3 regions of the Allofournierella sp. genome follow, and region 1 is predicted to be linked to each of the others. Evidence: predicted binding sites of a transcription regulator. Region 1 holds the regulator's gene; each other region holds the start of a gene.
What was found. Region 1 encodes Rex, which represses fermentation and respiration genes when NADH is low (regulators of the CRP and FNR family bind a similar motif). Its sites were predicted from a motif close to ATTGTTAANNNNTTAACAAT; they were not measured.

Region 1 (5,117 bases):
GATCAAGCAGCGTACCCTGCTGCCCGCCGCCGGCTCCAAGCCGGATGAGTCGGTGATCGTGGATATGACCGACGGCTCCATCAAGCTGGTGGAGAAAAAATACGAGGTGGACGGGACGAAGATCTTCTATCTGTCCGAGCGCATTCTGCGCAGCACCCAGGCCCAGCCCGAGCGGGCCAAGCTGCAGACGGTGCAGACCGCCGCAGCCCAGGCGGTGCGCCAAAGCTACGAGGACAACCAGAAAAGCGACAGTGAGATCGCAGCCATCCTCTGTGAGGAGGCGGTGGCCGGTGACGGCAGTCTGGAGGTCCAGCGGGTAAAGGAGCGGCTGGAGGAGCAGTTCCCGCTGGCGGTGGAGTCCTTCACCCAGGAGCTGGAGCAGGCGAATCTGCCTCTGGAGGAAACCGTATCGGTTCCGCCCGCCCGCATCAAGCGGATGGAATACCAGTCCATCAAGACCGAGAGCGGCATCGAGATGAAGATCCCCACCAGTCTTCTGCGTGGCGACAACGACTATGTGGAGTTCGTCAACGAGCCGGACGGCACCATCTCGCTGCTGGTCAAGGGCGTTGTGCTGTAAATTGCCCCAAAAAGAAAACTCCCGAAAGCCGCACAGGCTTTCGGGAGTTTTGTTATATGCTCAAACTGTAATGCGGGGATGGCGGCGATAGAAGTCATCCCGCGCCTTGAAATAGCACTGGGCACACAGGCTTACGTATTCCACTTCGCCGCCCTCGTCGATGACAACCTGATCGCCTTCAAACACGAATATCGGTGAGAATGCAAGCCGGGGCGGGGGCACGGGTCAGCAGATCCCGCACCAGGTCCAGAATGTCCAGCTTGGGGGTCACGGCAATGTCTACCAGCCGGGTCACACCCAGTCGGCTGACCAGCTTGTCGCCGCCCTTGGTATCCACGCTGGGCTTCATCACCAGCACCCGCATGCCGCGCTCCTCGTAATTATAGGCCACCTGCATCAGGGCAGTGCTTTTGCCGCTGTTCATGGCGCCGTAGCGAAAATACAATTTTGCCATAGTGTTGCATAAACCTCTTTATACGGCGAAGAAGACGCTCATTCGCCAAAAGTCAGCCCGGCTGCGCTTTCACGCAGCCGGGCTGCTGTTGTTTGATGGATTCAGTCGTTCCGCAGCCGGTAGCCCAGGCTCATCAGGCTGTCGCCCAGATGGGCATTCTCCACCGTCACATTGGGGTAGGGAATGGAAAGATCGTAGTGACTGAAGTTCCAGAAGCCCCGGATGCCCAGGTCCACCAGCCGGCCGGAAAGCTCCTTTGCGCCCTCACGGGGCAGGCAGAGCACCGCCACCTGAGGATTGTGGGCGGCACAGAAGGACTCCAGCTCATCAATGTGATGGATGGGAATACCGTCCAGATCCTGGCCCACCAGCTCCTGCTGCACATCGAATACAGCCAGCAGATGGTAGCCGTTGGTATCGGTGGTCAGAAAACGGGAGACCGCCCGGCCCAGACGGCCGGCACCGATCAGAATGGTGGGCAGCTTTTCGCCCTCGCCAAACAGCAGGCGACCGATCTCGTGCAGCAGTACCTCCACATTATAGCCGATTCCCTGCTGGCCAAAACCGCCAAAGCAGTTAAAGTCCTGGCGTACCTGACTGGCAGTGGTGCCCATCATGCGGGCCAGTTCACTGGAAGATACCTTTACCACACCGTTTCTCTGCATCTGGCTGATGTAGCGGTAATATTTGGGCAGCCGTTTGATTACCGGCAGAGATACCTTTCCTTGAGAATGGTTCATATTATCATCACCGTCTTTTGAAAATGATTTAAAGCAACGGGCGGGTACGTGGCCTGCCCTGTGCAGAAGCGAGCAAAAGGCGAAAACAGGCCTTTTGCAGGAATATCCATACTTTATAATACTGGATTCACAAAGGCTTGTCAAACCAATTGCAGGGCGGAAGGCCGTCTGTGTGGGCATAAAGACAAAAAATTCGTGCAAACTGATAGAAAAAACAAAAGGCAGCCCCGCACGATTCACGGCCAACACCGCAGGCGGCGTTGCCAAAAGGAGCGAAGAGACCAATGCCGAACAATGATACTCCGCGGCCCACCGATGCCCAGGTGGAGCAGGAAAAGCTGGAACAGGATTTTATGATGGACACCGGCTCGGTGATCCGCACCAAGGGCCGTCATGCCATCCATTGCCTCACGGTGATCGGTCTGATCGAGGGCCACGTGAGTGCCGGACAGGAGCAGAAGGTGACCCGCTACGAGCATGTGATCCCACAGCTGGTGGCCATTGAGGAGGACCCGGAGATCGAGGGTCTGCTGGTGATTTTGAATACCGTAGGCGGCGACGTGGAGGCGGGCCTTGCCCTGGCTGAGCTGATCAGCGGGGTGACCAAGCCCAGCGCCACCCTGGTGCTGGGCGGCGGGCATTCCATCGGCATCCCGCTGGCGGTCAGCGCCAAGCACAGCTTTATTGTGCCCACTGCCACCATGACCATTCACCCGGTGCGACATTCCGGGCTGGTATTGGGGGTGCCCCAGACCATGCGCTATTTCGAGCAGATGCAGGAGCGCATCACCGGCTTTGTGCAAAGCCATTCCCACATCAGCGAAGAGCGTTTTCTGGAGCTGATGATGCACACCGGCGAGCTGGTGATGGATGTGGGGACCGTGCTGGGCGGTGAGCAGGCGGTGGCCGAGGGCCTGATCGACGAACTGGGCGGTCTGGGCGACGCGCTTGCTTACCTGTATCGCCAGATCGAACGGAATCGAACCGGCGCAAAGAATGAGGAAAGCCGAAGCAGAGAGGAAACTGTCCGATAAATTGGGTTTTAAAACCTATGGTTTTATGATACAATAGATAAGTTCCGAAAAATTCCCGCGCCGGGTGCGCGGCGCCCCCGGAAAACCAAATGGTCCGGGGGCTGGAAATACATAAACGAGGGAAAGAAAGCGTATGGCACAAAAGAAGAAACCCGCCGCAAAAAGCGGCGCGAAAACCACCCGCTCCCGCTCACGGCGCAGCCAGCCGGATGTGGCCCAGAGCTGGAGCATTCTGCTGTTCTGCCTGGGCGTTGTGATCATTGCCATGTCTCTGGTGGCCGGGCAGTCGGTCTGGGCCATGCTGCGCGGCGTGCTGTTCGGCGTGTTCGGCGTGTGTACCTATCTGCTGGGGCCGGTGCTGCTCTACATCGCGGTGCTGGTGGCGCTGGGGCGGCCCATCTGGTCCCGCTGCGCCAAGTCCCTGCTGCTGATGATGCTGATCTGCGGCACGGCAGTGGTGTTCTCCAAAATCGACCTGGTGGGCCTGAGCTTCGGCAAGGCCACCGCGGCGTTATACGCCAACGGTCAGGGTATGCTGGGCGGTGGCCTGTTGGGCGGCATCATCGGCGGCACCCTGCTGGCCTTGTGCGGGCATCCGGCGGCGAATATCCTGCTGGTCATCATGCTCATCGCCATGGTCATGTGGTACCTGGGGGTGACCCCGGGTGATCTGTGGCAGATCGCGGAGGACTATCTGGGCGACTGGAAGGCTGACCGGGATGCTGCCCGCCAGCAGCGCGAGGCCTGGGAGGAGGAGCAGCTGCGCCGGGAACCCGAGCGCCGCGCCGCCGCCCAGGAGCGGGCCGCTGCCCGCCAGCAAAAGCAGGAGGCCTTTGCCCAGCGGTTCCGGGGTCCGAGCCGGAGGAGCACAGCGAATTCGAGACCGAGATTCCCATGGACGAGCCTCAGCAGGACCCGGATGTGGGCTTCGAGCCCTATCCCAGCAGCAGCCCGGACTATGCCTGGGAGATGCGGTTCGATCAGGCGCCGGAGCCCTCCGACGCGGACGAGCCGCCCTTCCAGCTGGACCAGCCGATCCCGCTGGAGCCGGAGCAGCCCAATGTCGGTGTCACCGAGCTGGACAGTCTGATCCACAAGGCCATGGAGCCCAGCCAGACTATGGGCAATTCCTACGGCGAGCCGCTGCGTCCGCTGAACCCGGCGGCCGCCACGGCGGAAACCGCCCTTGCGCAGCCTGTGGAACAGCCTGCTGCCTATTGCTATCCGCCGCTTGACCTGTTCCAGGTGATGGAGTCGGCGGAGGACCCGGGCGTGGAGGCGGAGCTGAAAAAGAACGCCGAGCTGCTGGTGAGCACGCTGGAAAGCTTCGGCGTAAAGACCCGCGTGCTGGACATCTGCCGCGGCCCCTCGGTCACCCGGTACGAGCTGCAGCCCCTGGCGGGCGTGAAGATCAGCCGAATCACCGGTCTGGCCGATGATATTGCCCTGAACCTGGCGGCGGCCGGCGTGCGCATCGAGGCCCCCATCCCCGGCAAGCCTGCCGTGGGCGTGGAGGTGCCCAACCGAAAATCCAGCCCGGTGGGCATCCGTGGCATCTTTGAATCCCAGGCCTACACCCGCAGCGCCTCGCCCCTGACCCTTGCCCTGGGCAAGGACATTGCGGGCAACGCCCAGGTGGCGGACCTGTGCAAGATGCCCCACCTGCTGATCGCCGGTTCCACCGGCAGCGGTAAGTCGGTGTGCGTGAACAGCATCATCATCAGCTTTTTGTATCGCTCCAGCCCCGAGGATGTGAAGCTCATCCTCATCGACCCCAAGGTGGTGGAGCTGGCGGAGTACAACGGCATTCCCCACCTGCTGATGCCGGTGGTCACCGAGCCGCGCAAGGCGGCGGGTGCGCTGGGCAGCGCTGTGGCCGAGATGGAGCGCCGCTACCACCTGTTCGCTGAGAACAACGTGCGTGACATCAAGAGCTTTAACCGGCTGGCGGCTGAGACCGAGGGTCTGGAAAAGCTGCCCTACATCGCCATTATCATCGACGAGCTGGCCGACCTGATGATGGTGGCCGGCAAAGAGGTGGAGGACTACATCTGTCGCATCGCCCAGAAGGCCCGTGCCGCGGGCATGCACCTGATCGTGGCCACCCAGCGCCCCAGTGTGGATGTCATCACCGGCCTGATCAAGGCCAATATCCCCAGCCGGATTGCCTTTGCGGTGTCCAGTCAGGTGGACAGCCGCACCATTCTGGACGCGGGCGGCGCGGAGAAGCTGCTGGGCATGGGTGACATGCTGTTCATGCCGGTGGGCGCCTCCAAGCCTCTGCGCATCCAGGGCACTTATGTGAAGGA
Region 2 (5,117 bases), on a different contig from region 1:
GACCTGGGTCATGTGGATCATCATGGACGGCAGCGCGGCGTGCTCGGCGCTCACGCTCTCGCCCCGGGCCAGCTTTTCCAGCTGGGTGCACAGGTTGTCCATGCCCTTGCGCACGGTGCCGAAATGCCTGCGCCGGTGAATGATCTTTGCGTGAATCCACAGCGCCGCCGTGACCACCACCAGACCATAGGCCAGCACCGCCAGCTGCATCGGCAGCTGGGCGGGCGTGATGGGCATCAGCTGCAAAAAGACAAACTCCATGCCATAAACGAAATAGGCCTTGGGGCTGAATTTGGAGCTGAGCAGATACACCAGCACAAAGGGCACCACCAGATTCAGTGCCAGTGTCCACCAGAGACCCCGCCCGGCCGCGAAGGCCGCCAGGCACACCGCGGCCATCATCACCGCCGTGCGGGCCAGCTCCCGGGGGCGGAAGTCCTGCCGGTGACGGGTTCGGAATACCAGGGTCAAAAAGGAGGTCATCACCACATACCGCACCCCGAAGATGCCCCAGATGCTGAACAGCAGGGTGAGCGATACCAGAATGGTGGGCAGCGCCGCCGCCCACCTGGTGCGAATGGCAGGCAGCTTTTTCTGGGTGAACTCGGCCCAGGCCGCCGTCCATTTTCCCCCGCTCATCGCATCAGGCGGCGCACCATGCGCTCGCTGGCCTCGCTGAAGGGCGGGAAGGCGGTGCGCATGGGGAACAGTCCCCGCTGCAGCACACTGCGCTGATGGGAGAAGGTGAGGAAGCCCTCATGGCCGTGGTAGGCCCCCATACCGGACTGGCCTACCCCACCGAAGGGCAGGTCCGGGTCCAGAATATGACCGATGGTGTCGTTCACGCTCACGCCGCCGCTGGCGGTGGAATCCAGCACCCGGCGCACCAGAGCCTTGCTTCGGCTGAACACATACAGCGCCAGCGGCTTCTCGCCCCTGTTGATGATCTCCAGCGCCTCGTTCAGCTCATCGTAGGCAAACACCGGCAGCAGCGGGCCGAACAGCTCCTCCTGCATACAGGCTGCGTCCATATTCTCCGGGCAGAGGATGGTGGGCTCGATGTACCGATCCTCTGCGTCCACCCGGCCACCGCTCCGGACAAACGCCCGGTCCTCCTCCAGAATGCGGGAAAGGCGGCGGATGTGGCCCTCGTTCACAATGCGGCCGTAGTCCGGGCTCTTCTGGGCATCCTCGCCGTAAAAGCGCCGGATGGCCCCTTCCAGCCCCTGCAGAAATTCCTCTTGGATGCTCCGGTCCACCAGCACATAATCCGGGGCCACGCAGGTCTGGCCCGCGTTCATCAGCTTGCCCCAGGCAATGCGCTCGCAGGCGGTGGCGAGATGGGCGCGCCTCGGCCACATGGGGGGTGAGCTCGGAGGGGCTGACCACCGCGCAGTTGCCCGCGGCCAGCGCCTCGGCCAGCGGCTCCAGCAGCAGCTGCACCGGGTAGTTGTAGGGCCCCAGAATGTACACACAGCCGTAGGGCACCGGCTCCACCCGGCCGCGGCCGGGGAACAGCTGCATGGGCGAAAGCTTGGTGCGGGGCTTCATCCAGCGGGCCAGGTGGCGGCGGATGTGGGAAATGCCCGCCAGCACCATGCCGATCTCGCTGGCGTAGCTTTCAAACCGGCTCTTGCCCAGATCCTGTGCGAGGGCTTCCTCCAGCGCCGGGGCATGCCGCTCCAGCGCCTTGTAGAGTGCCTCCAGCTGGCCCAGCCGGAAGGCCAGCGGCCGGGTGGCCCCGGTGGCAAAGTATTGTTTCTGCGCTGCCAGCAGCGTGCGGGCAGCTTCCTCGTTTAATCGTTCATTTTTCATGGGATTCTCCTGATCGTACCCTGGGACGGGCCGTTGTATAAGTCTCTTCTGCGAGTATTTCCTCGTAACTATTACTATATCATAAACCCCCGGTCAAGACAAAGCAGTCGACCTTTCACCTGCCAGCAAAAACAGGGCGCGCACCGAAAACCGGTGCGCGCCCTGAAGTGCTCTTTATGTAATTGGTACGGATCAGCCCACAAAGGCAGCGGCGGACTCGCCCGCAATGCGGCCAAACACAGTGAAGTCGCTCACCGCGTTGCCCCCCAGACGGTTGGCGCCATGCACGCCACCGGTCACCTCACCCGCGGCATACAGACCGGGAATGGCCTCGCCGTTCTCGTTCAGCACCGCAGCGCTGGTGTCGATGACCAGGCCACCCATGGTGTGATGCACACCGGCGGTGACCTTGATGGCATAGTAGGGGGCGGTGTCCAGCGGTTCAGCAAAGCTGGTGCGGCCGAACTCGGGATCGGAACCGGCCTTCACATAGCCGTTCCAGGTTTCCAGAGTGGTGGCAAAGGCAGCCTCGTCCATGCCCGCAGCCGCGGCCAGCTCCTCAGCGGTGTTGCCGGTCACGGTGTAGCCCTTGGAAATATAACCCTGAATTACGCTGGAGGCATCGGCCATCTTCTGGTCCACCACCAGCCAGCTGTAGCTGCCGGTCTGAGCGATCTCAGCGGCGGAAACCACGTCACGGGTACCCACCTCATCCACGAAGCGCTTGCCCTCGGCGTTCACCAGAATGGCGCCGTCGCCGCGCAGGCCTTCCGTGATCAGAGCGGCGGTATCCGCCTGAACGGTGGGGTGGATCTGGATCTGGTCCATATCAACCGTGGCGGCGCCTGCAGCCACTGCCATCTCGATGCCCTGGCCCAGGATGCCGGGGGCGTTGGTGGTCATGAAGCCCTTCAGCTGGGGAGCATACTGCTCCACCATTTCCAGGTTGGCGCCAAAGCCGCCGGTGGCCAGCACCACAGCCTTGGCATTCACGGTTACGGTATTGCCGTTCTTGTCGGTGGCCTCCACGCCGGTCACTGCGCCGGACTCATCGGTCAGCAGCGCATTGGCGGTGGTCTGGGTCAGCAGCTGAACGCCCCGGCTGGTCATGTTCTCCTCCAGCTTGGGGATCATGTAGCTGCCCACGGAAACCACCTTGCCCTCGGCGTCCAGCGGGCGATGGATGCGCTTAACGGAAGCGCCGCCAAAGCTGGAAACGCTGGGCATCTCGATGCCGATGCCGGCCAGCCAGTCAATGGCGGGGGCGCTGCCCTCGCACAGGGTAGCCACCAGCGCGGGATCGTTGATGCCCTTGCCGCCGATCATGGTGTCCAGCTCCATCAGCTCCACGGAATCAAAGTAGCCTTCCGGCGCGGCCTGATAGGCATCCCACTGCTTCTGCACCTGGGCAGCTAGCTGGGTGATGGTCTCGTTATCGGCATAGGCCTTGGCAGCTGCCAGCGTCTTCTCCACGCCGGCAGCCTCCTCAAAGGTGTTCTTCTGCTGTGCTTCGGTCTCGGCAGCATTCAGGCCGCCGGTGGCGCGTACCGAGTTGCCGCCCACCAGGGCCTGGCTCTCCAGCACGATGACCTTTTTGCCTGCATCGGCGGCGGTGATGGCAGCGGTCATACCCGCGCCGCCCGCGCCCACGACCACCACATCGGCATCGTAGGTGGTGTCGCCCGCAGGCTCAGCGCTGCCCGCGCCGCCCGCGTAATCCGCGGCATCCAGACCGGCAGCGGCCAGAGCGGCGGCCGCGGCAGCCTTCACCGCGTCGGAGGTGATGGTGGCGCCGGCAATGGCGTCTACTTCCACGCTGTTGTTTTTCACGATGTCGGCGGTCACCTGCTCGATGGCCTTGTCGCCGATGCCGGGGGTCTCGTCCTTGCCCTCGGCCTCGCAGCCGGTAATCACGCTGTTCTCCAGGGTCAGGGTGACGGTCACATCGCCGCCCATGCCCTTTGCGGTGCCGGTGAAGCTGCCGCTTACACCCGCGCTGCTGCTTGCGCCCGTCTGGCCGCAGCCGGCCAGGCTCAGTACCAGGCTGCATGCTGCCAGCAAGGCAATGATCCGTTTCTTCATGGTCATTTCTCCTCTTTTTCGCTGTTTTTCCGCCGCAAAGGCGGATTTTCACATAACCAGTGTACCGTAAGCCTCTCTGGCGCAAAAGGTTTTGAAGCTAATCAAACCCTTTTGAAAGTTTTTTAACAAACGAATCCGGCGGCATCCTGTCGCTTCCCGCCTCTGCCCGGCGGCTATTCCGCCGGGATGTATTGGTACAGCATGGAGGGGCGGCCGCCGGTCTGATAATCCACGGTGCTGTGCAGCACGCCGGTCTCCACCAGATGGTTCACATAGCGGCCCACCGTCACCCGGGACAGGCCCACCGCCTCGGAGATCTCCTCGCTGGTATAGGCTTTGCCCGCCTGGGAGCGCATATATTCGCGGATCTTGTCCAGCGTGCGTTTCTGCAGTCCCTTCTTCAGCGCGGGCTCCTCGGCCGGAGGCTGTGCCAGCAGCCGATCGATCTGCTGCTGGTGCAGCCCGTCCTGCTCGCTCATCCGGTCCAGCTGCCGCCGCTGGCTGCAGAAACGGACCAGCGCCTGCTCGAACCGCTCGTATTCAAAGGGCTTGACCAGATAGTCCGTCACACCCAGCTCCAGCATGCGGCGCACGGTACCGCCCTCGTTGGCGGCACTGACCACGATCACCCCCGGCCGGGGCGTTACCTCCGCCAGCTTTTTCAAAAACTCCAGCCCGTCCATCACCGGCATATAATAATCCAGGATCACCAGATCCGCCGGGTTTTCTTGTAGCCAGGCCAGCGCGGCCTCGCCGTTATGGAAGGTCTCCTCCACGGAAAACTCCCCCTGTGCCTGTACATACTGCTGATTGATGGCCCGCACCATGGGGTCGTCCTCTACAATGATCACTCGATACATGACGATGCCTCCCTTGCTTGTGTGGCGATGCTCACGGTAATCCCCGTTCCCTCGTCCGGCTCGGTGTCCACCTGGATCTGCCCGCCCCAGGCCTCCACGATGCTGTGCACCAGCGAAAGGCCGGTGCCCCGGTTTTCGCCCTTGGTGGACACGCCCTGCTCAAAGATGCGCTCCATCACCTGCGGCGGGATGCCGCCTCCCGTATCCTCGCACTGGATCAGCAGGCCCTGCCCGCTGCAGTAAACGCCCAGACTGATCTCCTTCACCGGATGATCCCGGCGATCCAGCTCCTCGATGGCATTTTCCAGAAGATTGCCCACAATGGTCTCGCAGTCCTCCGGGGGAATGATCAGATCGTCC
Region 3 (5,117 bases), on a different contig from region 1:
AGTAAAAGGGCAGACAAAAAACAATCCGCTGCCGGTCCGGTCAAGCAGACGGGCGGCGGTTTATATAGATAAAACGCCCGAGGCCAGAGCCCCGGGCGTTTTCCGTTTGCAAAATTACTTCTGCTGATTTTTCTGGTAAATGAGCAGCAGGCCCTTCAAAAGCAGTGCATCATCGATGATGATCTTGTGGCGGCAGTGGGGCACAATCACATTGGCCAGACCGCCGGTGGCAACCACGGTCACCGGCTCGCCCAGTTCCTCCTGGATGCGGTCGATCAGACCGTCCAGACAGGCGGCGTTGCCGTGGATGATGCCGCTCTTCATGCACTCGATGGTATTCTTGCCGATCAGGCGGCGGGGAGAATCCAGGCTGATTTTGGGCAGCTGGGAGGTGTGGCGCACCAGTGCCTCCAGCGAGGCGTTCACGCCCGGCAAAATCATGCCGCCGATGTAGCTCTTCTCCGCATCCAGCACCTCCACGGTGGTGGCGGTGCCCAGATCCACGATCACCAGAGGCACCGGGTAATCCCGGATGCCTGCCACGGCGCAAACCACACGGTCACTGCCCAGCTGGGCGGGGTTGTCCATCTTGATGTGCAGCCCGTTCTTCACGCCGGGGCCAACCACCATGGCCTCGTGGCCGGTGACAGTGCGCACCGCCTGGCAGATCAGGTTGGTGATGGGCGGCACCACCGACGAGATGATCACACCCTCCAGCGTGTTCATGTCCACGTTATAAAGCTCCAGCACATTTTTGATGCTGATGGCGTATTCCAGCGAGGTCTTGCCCGGATCGGTGGAGAGCCGTTCCACAAACACGATGTTCTCCTCGGATTCCAGGTAGCCGATCACGATGTTGGTGTTGCCGATGTCCAGTGCAAGGATCATATGTCAAAACTCCTCGTTTGATGTATGGATGATTAGGTCTTGCTGCTGGCAAAGCGCAGCAAGGGGCGGCCCACCAGAGCTACGATGATGGTGGCCACAATGGCCTCCGGAACACCCTGCAGCCCGATGATGGACAGGATGAAGGGATAAACCGCGTCCGCCGCAATGCCCTTGGCTGCGCCGTAGCTTTCGCCGAAGAACACGAAGATCAGGTTCATCACCAGCAGGGTATTGGTCATGGAGCCCACAAACCCGGCAGCGCCCAGGCTCACGGTGAGTTTGCCGGGGGCAGAGCCCAGCAGCCGCTTCAGACCTTTAAATACAAAATACGGAAGCACGCCAACCAGAATGCGGGGCACCAGAACGATCACCAGACTGGCCCAGCTGCCGTGCACATCGCCCAGGCTGTAGAAGGGGGTGAACACAAACGAGGTCACGTTGGGGGCCACGGTGTTGTTCACCAGGCTGGTGAGACCGAACACGCCGCCCAGTACTGCGCCCTTGCGGGGCCCCAGAAGCACCGAGCCCAGAATTACCGGGATGTGGATAATCGTCGCCCGCATGAAGCCAAGCGGGATGTAGCCCAGAAAGGGCACCATGGCCATTGCGATGATGATGGCCGAAAAAAGGGCAAGCTGAACCAGCCCGCGGGAGTTGTTCGCAGTTCCGTTTTTGTACATATTCAATTGTCCTCCTTGTTATTATTCCCGAAATCGGGATACAATACGCTGTTCAGTATAGCACCAAACCCGGCGCAAAACAAGGGCGATACTGCATAATTTCAGGTGGTGAAGCGCGCCCGAAAAATTTTTGTGATATGAACCAAAAAGCACAGAAAATTTTGGCGTGATACGCCGCCTGAGCCGTACGGCGTGAATTGTGCGGTGTTGCCCAAGAAAAGAATGGAATTTTTTTGCACGGCAGCGGCTTTGGATGAACGCCTTTCGTCGGGGCGTTTTTGTGTTATAATAAAAGGCAGAGAAAACCGGCCTCCCGTGGCCGGGCAAAAAGGAGAAACGGCAACATGCTCAAGGGAAAACATGTGGTGCTGGCGGTCACCGGCGGCATCGCGCCATATAAAATGGCCACCATGGCCAGCCTTCTGGTCAAGCAGCACGCGGACGTTCAGGTGCTGATGACCCAAAACGCCACAAACTTCATCAACCCCATCACTTTCGAGACCCTCACCGGCCACAAATGCCTGGTGGATACCTTTGACCGGAACTTTGAATTTAATGTGGAGCATGTGTCGGTGGCCAAGCAGGCGGACATCGCCCTGGTGGCTCCTGCCACTGCCAACGTGATCGGCAAGCTGGCCAACGGTCTGGCTGACGATATGCTCACCACCACTCTGCTGGCCTGCAAGTGCAAAAAGCTGGTGGCCCCGGCCATGAACACCCAGATGTATGAAAACCCCATCGTGCAGGATAATCTGAAAAAGCTGGAGCATTACGGCATGGAGCTGATCCAGCCGGTGAGCGGCCATCTGGCCTGCGGCGCCAGCGGTATGGGCAAGATGGTGGAGCCGGAGGTGATGCTCCAGTACATCCTGCGGGACCTGGCCCTGGAAAAGGATATGCAGGGCCTGAAGGTGCTGGTCACCGCCGGGCCCACTCAGGAGGCCATCGACCCGGTGCGTTACATCACCAACCATTCCACCGGTACCATGGGCTATCAGCTGGCCCGCAACTGCATGCTGCGGGGCGCTCAGGTCACCCTGGTCACCGGCCGCACCGCCCTGACTCCGCCCACCTTCGTGGAGGTGGTGCCGGTGGTGAGCGCTCAGGAGATGTATGAGGCCGTGACCAGCCGCGCCGCCGGGCAGGACATCATCATCAAGGCCGCCGCCGTGGCCGACTACCGCCCCGCCACCGTGGCCACCGAGAAGATCAAGAAGGCGGAGGGCGGCTGGGCGATCCCGCTGGAGCGGACTCAGGACATCCTGCGCAGCCTGGGCGAAGAAAAGCCCGCCGGGCAGTTTTTGTGCGGCTTTGCCATGGAGACCCAGAACCTGGAGGAGAACGCCCGCAAAAAGCTGGAGGCAAAGAATCTGGATCTGGTGGTGGGCAACAACGTGAAGGTAGAGGGCGCGGGCTTCGGCGCGGGCACCAATGTGATCACCTTCATCACCAAAGAGGGCGCCGAGCCCCAGCCCCAGATGGACAAGGCCCAGGTGGCCGGCTGCATCGTGGACAAAATTCTGGCCATGCGGGCCGAAAAGTGAGCCGTCCGGTTTCATTTTATAAGAGTATACAAAAAGAGTGCGCTGCCTCTCAGCTTGGGGGCTGCGCACTCTTTTTGTATGCTGTCCGGTACGGAACGGAAAAGGGACTCACCGCTCGCTGTAGATCTGCTGGCTGCCCCGGATGGCCTGACCCAGATACCGGTCGATCCATTCCGCTGCGGCCTGCTCGTCCCGGGCACGGATGCAGTCGTACAGGCGCTCGGTGTTGCGCAGCAGCGCCTCGATGCCGTACAGCCGGCAAAAGCGCATCCAGAGGGTGATGACTGGGGCCTTGAAGGAATAGTAGATCAGCGGCACGATGCTGTTGCCGCCCACCAGCGCCAGCTCGTGCTGGAACTGGAACGCCGCCTCGGCGGCCTGGGCGATGTCCTCTGCCTGGGCCATGTGGGCCAGATGCTCCCCCAGACTGTCCAGCGCCTGGTCCGACGCATAGCGGATGGCGGAGGTCACCGCCAGATGCTCCAGCGCCTGGCGTACCTCCAGCAGCGAGCGGATCTCGTCCTTGCCCAGCACGCCGTCCCGGTATTCCATGATGGCGATCAGGGTGGAAAGGTTGCCCTTGCGGCGGTAGTCCGCCACACAGGTGCCCTGCCGGGGGCGCACCTCCAGAAAACCCTGCTGGGCCAGCTCGGTCAGACCGCCGTTCACCACCGCCCGGCTTACCTGCATCTGCCGGGCCAGCTCCCGCTCCGAGGGAAGCTGGCTGCCCATGGGCAATTCGCCGGAAAGGATCATGCCTTGCAGCTGGCGCACGAACAATTGTTTCAGACTGGGAGAATTCAGTTTTTCAAATGGCATGCAAATCACCTCGGCTTTTGTTGTGGCTATACCACATACCACAGGCTTATTTTACCATGCAATTCGCTTAAGGAAAAGCCCTTCATTTGGGCTGTTCTCTGAAAAATCGGGATTTGATTGACGGCTTACAATGGGAATGTTAAGCTATTAACAGCTAAAAGGCGGGGAAGAGAGGAGAAATGTGGCTCTGGTTGGGCCACAAGACCCGCCCGGAAAACAAGGAGGGGGACCCATGGCGGATACCACCAGCAAGGTAAAAGTGATCGAGATCAAGCAGAGCGTGTTTGCATCCAACGACGAACAGGCCCGCAATCTGCGCGGGGAGCTGAAGGAGAAGGGCGTATTTCTTCTGAACCTGATGTCCTCGCCCGGCGCGGGCAAAACCACCACCCTGAAGCAGACGGTGAAGGCTCTGGAGGGCCAGCTGCGCATCGGCGTGATGGAGGCGGACATTGATTCGGATGTGGATGCCAAGGCGATGGCCGCCACCGGCGTGAAGGCCATCCAGCTGCACACCGGCGGTATGTGCCATCTGGACGCGGACATGACTCGTCAGGGTCTGGAGGCGCTGGGTACCGAAGATGTGGACCTGGCCATCCTGGAAAACGTGGGCAATCTGGTCTGCCCGGCGGAGTTCGATACCGGCGCGGTGAAGAACGCCATGATCCTGTCGGTGCCGGAAGGCCACGACAAGCCCCTGAAATACCCGCTGATGTTTTCGGTGTGTGATGTGGTGCTCATCAACAAGACCGATGTGATGCCCTATTTCGACTTTGACCTGGAAAAGTGCAAAGAGTACCTCCGCATGCGCAATCCGAATGCGGAGGTCATTCCCATCTGTGCCAAAACCGGCGAAGGCATCGAGGCCTGGGCCGATTGGCTGCGCACCCAGGTGAATGATTGGAAGAGCTGAGAGACGAAGGAAAGGACAATAAGGATATGAGTCAGACCCATTTTCCCCTGGACGAAGAAAAGCTGCCCTTTTCCATTCCGAAGGACGAAAAGCCCCGGGAGAAGATTTTAAAGCTGGGCCAGAAGATCACCGACCGTGTACCCGCCAAGCTGCGCCCGCTCACCGCCGAGGACCCGGAATACTGGGGCCTTGCGGGCATCGTCACCGACGAGATGGCGGATGTGGCCCTGAAAATGAAGGTGCGCAAGCCCATGACCCTGCCCCAGCTGGTCA

Region 2: J7G73_RS10100 (flavocytochrome c) is a predicted target of Rex. The motif match lies at 4,008-4,027, and genes of this name have one in related genera.
Region 3: hypB (hydrogenase nickel incorporation protein HypB) is a predicted target of Rex. The motif match lies at 4,067-4,086, and genes of this name have one in related genera.

Annotation. Positions count from the first base shown of each region.
Region 1 covers NZ_JAGHKE010000085.1:505-5,621, forward strand. The annotation lists gene J7G73_RS10755 (nucleoid-associated protein) at 1-580, shown strand, start outside; partial or broken gene J7G73_RS10760 (hypothetical protein) at 641-1,034, opposite strand; gene J7G73_RS10765 (redox-sensing transcriptional repressor Rex) at 1,136-1,774, opposite strand; gene J7G73_RS10770 (ATP-dependent Clp protease proteolytic subunit) at 2,059-2,808, shown strand; partial or broken gene J7G73_RS10775 (hypothetical protein) at 3,449-3,589, shown strand; gene J7G73_RS10780 (DNA translocase FtsK) at 3,703-5,117, shown strand, end outside.
Region 2 covers NZ_JAGHKE010000076.1:9,469-14,585, reverse strand. The annotation lists gene J7G73_RS10115 (FUSC family protein) at 1-639, opposite strand, end outside; gene J7G73_RS10110 (aldehyde dehydrogenase family protein) at 636-1,361, opposite strand; partial or broken gene J7G73_RS10105 (aldehyde dehydrogenase family protein) at 1,411-1,815, opposite strand; gene J7G73_RS10100 (flavocytochrome c) at 2,008-3,897, opposite strand; gene J7G73_RS10095 (response regulator) at 4,071-4,757, opposite strand; gene J7G73_RS10090 (sensor histidine kinase) at 4,745-5,117, opposite strand, start outside.
Region 3 covers NZ_JAGHKE010000058.1:11,233-16,349, reverse strand. The annotation lists gene J7G73_RS08480 (type III pantothenate kinase) at 115-888, opposite strand; gene J7G73_RS08475 (ECF transporter S component) at 921-1,568, opposite strand; gene coaBC (bifunctional phosphopantothenoylcysteine decarboxylase/phosphopantothenate--cysteine ligase CoaBC) at 1,913-3,112, shown strand; gene J7G73_RS08465 (GntR family transcriptional regulator) at 3,221-3,931, opposite strand; gene hypB (hydrogenase nickel incorporation protein HypB) at 4,164-4,844, shown strand; gene J7G73_RS08455 (FAD-dependent oxidoreductase) at 4,871-5,117, shown strand, end outside.